Paractinoplanes brasiliensis: one gene and its partner. The protein of the gene in region 1 interacts with the protein of each later gene in a pairwise test. Links are inferred from orthologs where the notes say so. Each region holds a gene or a part of one and is shown in the gene's direction. Other genes may lie near its edges. The genes, in order: C8E87_RS07280 and C8E87_RS21275.

The links.
Region 2: the proteins of C8E87_RS07280 (region 1) and C8E87_RS21275 interact in binary tests that used the Escherichia coli proteins (3 or more experiments, as listed by UniProt). The link is inferred for Paractinoplanes brasiliensis from one-to-one orthologs.

What each region holds. Positions count from the first base shown.
Region 1 is NZ_SNWR01000001.1:1,708,802-1,712,082, forward strand. What follows is about bases 305-3,276. They hold C8E87_RS07280 (sulfurtransferase TusA family protein), read left to right. Parts: upstream 305-1,670; coding sequence 1,671-1,883; downstream 1,884-3,276. Other genes in these bases: ctaC (aa3-type cytochrome oxidase subunit II), read right to left, coding at 305-314; C8E87_RS07275 (cysteine desulfurase family protein), read left to right, coding at 538-1,674; C8E87_RS07285 (P-loop nucleotide/nucleoside kinase family protein), read right to left, coding at 1,876-2,379; C8E87_RS07290 (carbohydrate kinase family protein), read right to left, coding at 2,404-3,276. In the rest of the region: more of ctaC, read right to left, coding at 1-304; more of C8E87_RS07290, read right to left, coding at 3,277-3,281. UniProt on the Escherichia coli protein: Sulfur carrier protein involved in sulfur trafficking in the cell. Part of a sulfur-relay system required for 2-thiolation during synthesis of 2-thiouridine of the modified wobble base 5-methylaminomethyl-2-thiouridine (mnm(5)s(2)U) in tRNA.
Region 2 is NZ_SNWR01000001.1:4,682,377-4,685,514, forward strand. What follows is about bases 80-2,908. They hold C8E87_RS21275 (cysteine desulfurase family protein), read left to right. Parts: upstream 80-820; coding sequence 821-1,996; downstream 1,997-2,908. Other genes in these bases: C8E87_RS21270 (electron transfer flavoprotein subunit alpha/FixB family protein), read left to right, coding at 80-740; mnmA (tRNA 2-thiouridine(34) synthase MnmA), read left to right, coding at 2,007-2,908. Outside these bases: more of C8E87_RS21270, read left to right, coding at 1-79; more of mnmA, read left to right, coding at 2,909-3,098; C8E87_RS21285 (methionine synthase), read left to right, coding at 3,091-3,138. UniProt on the Escherichia coli protein: Master enzyme that delivers sulfur to a number of partners involved in Fe-S cluster assembly, tRNA modification or cofactor biosynthesis. Catalyzes the removal of elemental sulfur from cysteine to produce alanine.

The sequences.
Region 1 (3,281 bases):
AGGATCGCCACGATCAGCACCGGGGTGACCGTGTAGAGGACCTCCATCGGCATGTTGAACCGGGTCTGCACGGGCAGCTCGTCGCCGCGCTTGCGGTACCGGATGACGCACCAGAAGATCAGGCCCCACACGAAGATGCCGACGATCAGGGCCGCGATCACCGAGGCGATCCACAGGTCGTACATCTTGTGCGCCTGCAGCGTGATGCCCTTGCCAGGCCATCCGAAGTGGCCGAAGGCGTCCCCGACGCCCTCAAGGGAACATCCCGAGAGCAGCATCAGCAGCGCCGTCCCGCTGAAGCCCAGCCCGGCCATCCGGACTGCAGCTCGCGACCGCGCGGCCGAACTCTTTGCGCTCACCTGCTTTTGCCTCCTTAGCAGCGCCGCCTCCCGCCCGAAACGGACACGAGTGGCCAGGCGTTACCGACGGTCGCACATTACTCGACCAGGCCCTGCCGCACCTGTGCGGGGGTCCGATCTTCGACCGTGCGCGTATACCCCTCGACAATCGGACGATACCGTTCCCAGGGTGGAAAACATGGGCGATCCCGCTGGTCCGGCGGCCTACCTCGACGCCGCGACCGCGAGTCCACTGCATCCGGTCGCCCGCGAGGCCTTGCTGGCCGCGCTGGCCGACGGCTGGGCCGATCCCGCACGTCTCTATTCCGCCGGGCGGCGCGCCCGGCAGCTGTCCGACGCGGCCCGGGCTGCGTTCGCCGAGGCGCTGGCCGTACGCCCCGACGAAGTGTCCTTCTGGTCCTCCGGTTCGACGGCCGCGCAGGCCGCGGTGCTCGGGGCGCTCGCCGGCCGGGCCCGTCAGGGCGACACGCTGGTGCATTCGGCGATCGAGCACTCCGCCGTCCTGCACGCGGCCGCCCGCGGCAAGGCGGTCGAGGTCGGGGTCGACCGCCTGGGCCGCCTCGACCTGGACGCCTGGGACAGGGCCGTGTCCGCGCCCGGGGTGGCGCTGGCCTCGTTGATCAGCGCCAGCCACGAGGTGGGCACGGTGCAGCCGATCGCAGCGGCGGCCGGCTACTGCTCCGAGGCCGGGGTGCCGCTCTTCGTCGACGCCGCCCAGTCGGTGGGCCGTGTCCCCGTACCGCAGGGCTGGTCGTTGCTGAGCGCGAGCGCGCACAAGTGGGGCGGCCCGCCCGGAGTGGGTGTGCTGGTGGTCCGCAAGGGTGTGCGTTGGATCTCCCCGTACCCGCAGGATGATCTTTATCGCCCTCAGCCGCCCGGCAGTGTCGACCTGCCCGCCGTGGTCGCCGCCGCGGCCAGTCTTCGCGCCGTGCTGGCAGAGGCACAGACCGAGGCCGTACGGGTGAGCGCGCTGGTCGACCGCATCCGCGCGCGCGTGCCCGAGCTGGTGCCGGACGTCGAGGTGGTCGGCGACCCGGAGCAGCGGCTGCCGCACCTGGTCACGTTCTCGTGCCTCTACGTCGACGGGGAGGCGCTGCTGCACGCGCTGGACAGGGCCGGTTTCGCCGTCTCGTCGGGCTCGTCGTGCACGGCGTCGACCCTGCGGCCCAGCCATGTGCTCGAGGCGATGGGGGTGCTCAGCCACGGCAACGTACGGGTGTCGCTGCACCGCGGCACCACCGAGGCCGACGTCGACCGGTTCCTGGCCGTGCTGCCGGGCCTGGTCGAGGGCATCCGGCGGGAGGCGGGGATGTGATCGAGCTGGACTGCCGGGGTCTGAAGTGCCCGCTGCCGGTGATCCGGCTGGCGCAGAACATCGGCCGGGCCGCGGTCGGCGAGGTCGTACGGGTGCTGGCCGACGACCCGGCCGCCGCGAACGACATCCCGGCCTGGTGCCGCATGAAGAAGCAGGAGTACGTGGGGTCGCCCGCCCCGGACGCGTACGAGGTGCGCCGGCTCAGCTGACCAGGTAGCCGGTGACCGGGGCGACCGGGTCCTTGGCCAGGCTGGTGTCGACGACCAGGCGCGGACCCAGGTACGGCTCGTACTCCGCCTGACGTTCGAGCACCCGCACCCAGTCGGGCACGCCGTCGTGATCACGAGCGGCGTACCGTTTCTCGACGCGGCGGCGGTGCTCGGCGTCGTCGGAGCACACCACCTCGACCACCCGCAGCGGCACCCCGGCCCGCTCGGCGAGCTCGACCCAGAGCTGCCGGGCCGCCTTGACCGGGCTCACCGCGTCGATGATCACGTGGTGGCCCATGCCGAGCTGGTCACCGGCGAGCGCCGCCACCACCCCGTACGCGGTGAAACCGGGCCGGGGCTCGGACACCTCGTACCGCTGGAGCGCGAAGTCGACGGTGTCGACCGCGAGCACACACGCGGGCAGCCCCGTGGCCACCCGCGCGGCGAGCGTGCTCTTTCCGACACCGGGCAGACCGGCGAAGACCGCTAAGACCATGCCCCGATCAGACCATGCGCCTGGTCAGGCCGGAAGGTGGGCCTTGATCTCGCCCGCCGCGGTGTCGCCGTAGGAGTCGGCGAAGCGCTTGGCGAAGTCCTCGGCGCGGACGTCGTATTCCTGCGGGCCGACCGACTCGAGCACGAGCGCGGCCACCAGCGAACCGACCTGGGCCGCCCGCTCGAGGCCGAGGCCCCACGAGACGGCGCTGAAGAAGCCGGCCCGGAAGCCGTCGCCGACACCCGTCGGGTCCTCGGCCAGCACGTCGCGGGCGACCGGCACGTGGATGCGCTCGATGTCGCGGCCGGTGATCTCGACGCCGTCCTTGCCGAGCGTGGTGACCCGGATCTTGACCTGCTCGAGGACCTGCTCGGAGGTGAGGCCGGCCTTGGTCTCGAGCAGTGAGCGCTCGTACTCGTTGGTCAGCAGGTAGTCGGCGCCCTTGATCAGGGTGAGCACGTCGCTGCCGTCCATGCGGGCGAGCTGCTGCGACGGGTCGGCGGCGAACCTGAAGCCCCGGGCCCGGCACTCCTGCGAGTGGCGGATCATCGCGGCCGGGTCGTTCGCGCTGATCAGGACGAGGTCGAGGCCGCCCGCGCGCTGCTCGACCGGTGCCAGCTCGATGTTGCGGGCCTCGGCCATCGCGCCTGCGTAGAACGAGGCGATCTGATTGAGGTCGTCGTCGGTGGTGCAGACGAAACGCGCGGTGTGCGCGACCTCGCTGACGTGCACCGAGTCGCAGTCGACGCCGTGCCGCTCGAGCCAGGACCGGTAGTCGGCGAAGTCGGCGCCGACCGCGCCGACCAGGATCGGGTGCAGGCCCAGCTTGCCCATGCCGAACGAGATGTTGCTGGCCACGCCGCCGCGCCGGACCACCAGGTCGTCGACGAGGAACGAGAGGG
Region 2 (3,138 bases), 3.0 Mb from region 1 along the record:
CCAAGGCGGCGGTGCTGGCCGACCTGGTGCGCGAGAAGCAGCCCGCCGCGGTCCTGCTCGCCTCCACCCAGGAGGGCAAGGAGATTGCCGGCCGGCTCGCCGTCAAGCTCGACAACGGGCTGCTCACCGACGCCGTCGAACTGGCGTCCGACGGCACCGCCACGCAGGCCGTGTTCGCCGGCTCGGGCATCGTCAAGTCCAAGGTCACCAAGGGCCTGCCGATCGTGACGATCCGCCCCAACTCGGTCACTCCGTCGCCTCAGGCCGCGACGCCCGCCGTGGAGCAGCTGACCGTCGCCGTCTCGGACGCCGACAAGCTGACCAAGGTGGTCGAGCGGGTCGTCGAGCAGAAGGGATCGCGCCCCGAGCTGACCGAGGCCGGCATCGTCGTCTCGGGCGGCCGCGGCGTGGGCAACGCCGACAACTTCAAGCTGGTCGAGGAATTGGCCGACCTGCTCGGCGGCGCCGTCGGCGCGTCCCGCGCGGCCGTCGACTCCGGCTTCTACCCGCACCAGTTCCAGGTCGGCCAGACAGGCAAGACCGTCTCCCCGCAGCTGTACGTGGCGCTCGGCATCTCGGGCGCCATCCAGCACCGGGCCGGCATGCAGACCTCGAAGACGATCGTCGCGGTCAACAAGGACCCCGAGGCCCCGATCTTCGAGCTGGCCGACTTCGGCGTGGTAGGCGACCTGTTCAAGGTCGTCCCGCAGGCGGCCGACGAGATCCGCAAGCGCAAGTAGCCCCGCGATGTGACGAACGGCTCGGTGCTCAGCGCCGGGCCGTTCGCCGTTGCCGGGGTGAAGCATAAGCTTGGGCACTGATGGCCTACTTGGATCACGCTGCGACCACGCCGATGCTCGACGAGGCCCTGGCGGCATATGTTGCGGCGGCCCGCGAGGCCGGTAACCCGTCGTCCCTGCACGCTGCCGGTCGGCATGCGCGGCGCCTGGTCGAGGAGTCCCGCGAGCGCATCGCGGCAGCCCTCGGCGCCCGGCCCTCCGAGGTGATCTTCACCAGCGGAGGCACCGAGAGCGACAACCTGGCGGTCAAGGGCATCTTCTGGTCCCGGCGGGCCGGTTCGCTCAGCCGCAGCCGGGTGGTCGCCTCCGCGGTCGAGCACCACGCTGTGATGGACACCGCCGAGTGGCTCGGCACACACGAGGGCGCCCAGCTGAGCTGGCTGCCGGTCGACGGCGCGGGGCGGGTAGACCCGGCGTCGCTGGCCGAGCTGGTGGAGGCGTACGCGGATGAGATCGCCGTCATCAGCGTGCAGTGGGCCAACAACGAGGTCGGCACGATCCAGCCGGTGGCCGAGCTCGCACGCCTGGCCGCCGAGGCCGGCATCCCGTTCCACACCGACGCCGTGCAGGCCGTCGGGCAGGTGCCGGTCGACTTCACGGCCAGCGGCGCGGCGGCCATGACGGTGACCGGGCACAAGGTCGGCGGCCCGGTCGGCGTGGGCGCGCTGCTGCTGGGCCGCGACGTCGGGTGCACACCGCTGCTGCACGGTGGCGGGCAGGAAAGGGATGTGCGCTCGGGCACACTCGACACGGCCGGCGTGACGGCGTTCGCCACAGCTGTCGAGATCACCGTCAAGGGCCAGGCCGCGTACGCGGAAAGGGTTGGCTCTCTGCGCGACGAACTGGTGCGCCGGGTCCTCGCCGCGGTGCCGGACGCGATCCTCAACGGCGACCCGGCCGACCGGCTGGCCGGCAACGCGCACTTCAGCTTCCCCGGCTGCGAGGGCGACGCGTTGCTGCTGCTCCTGGACGCGCAGGGGGTCTGCTGCTCGACCGGCTCGGCCTGCTCGGCCGGGGTCGCCCAGCCCAGCCACGTGCTGCTCGCCATGGGCGCCGACGAAGACCGGGCCCGCTCCTCACTGCGCTTCACGCTCGGGCACACGAGCACTTCCCGGGACGTGGACGCTCTGCTGGCCGCCCTGCCCGGCGCGGTCGAGCGTGCCCGCCGCGCCACCGCCTGGAAAACCCCCCGTTAGGCTTGGTGCCATGCGAGTTCTAGCGGCCATGTCGGGCGGAGTCGATTCCGCCGTCGCCGCCGCGCGCGCCCACGACGCCGGCCACGACGTCACCGGGGTGCACCTGGCGCTGGCGCGCAACCCCCAGACCTATCGGACCGGCGCGCGGGGTTGCTGCACGCTGGAGGACTCCCGCGACGCCCGCCGCGCCGCCGACGTGATCGGCATCCCGTTCTACGTGTGGGACATGGCCGAGCAGTTCCAGGCGAGCGTGGTCGACGACTTCGTCGCGGAGTACTCGGCGGGCCGCACGCCCAACCCGTGCCTGCGCTGCAACGAGAAGATCAAGTTCGAGGCCGTGCTCGACCGGGCCGTCGCGCTCGGCTTCGACGCCGTCGTCACCGGGCATCACGCGCGCCTCGGGGCCGACGGGCTGCTGCGCCGCAGCGTCGACGAGGGCAAGGACCAGTCGTACGTGCTGGCCGTGCTCACCCGCGCCCAGCTCGACCGCGCGGTCTTCCCGCTCGGCGACTCGACGAAGGCCCGGGTCCGCGAGGAAGCGGCCGAGCGCGGGCTGGCCGTGGCCGACAAGCCCGACTCCCACGACATCTGCTTCATCGCCGACGGCGACACCCAGGGCTTCCTGCAGCGCCGGCTGGGCGACGCGCCGGGCGACATCGTCGACGGCCGCACCGGCGAGCGCCTGGGCGGGCACAACGGGGCGTACGGCTTCACGGTGGGCCAGCGCAAGGGCCTCGACCTGCGGGTGCCCGCCGCCGACGGACGGCCGCGCTACGTGCTGTCGATCACCCCGGTGACCAACACGGTGACCGTCGGCCCGCGGGAAGACCTCGAGGTCGGCACGGTCACCGCGTCCAAGGTGATCTGGCACGGCGCCTCGTCGCCGGTCGAGTGCGAGGTTCAGCTGCGGGCGCACGGCGAGGTCTACCCGGCCACGGTGACGATCGAGGGCGACACGCTGACCGCCCGCCTGGCGACCCCGGCCCGCGGTGTCGCGGCCGGTCAGGCGATCGTGGCCTACCAGCGCTCGGCCGAGGGCGACATCGTGCTGGGCTCGGCGACGATCACCGCCTCGGCCCCGCTGGCGGCCACGCGTGCCTGACTTCCCCTGGCGGCCCGGCTCGGCCACCGGCATCGGGTCG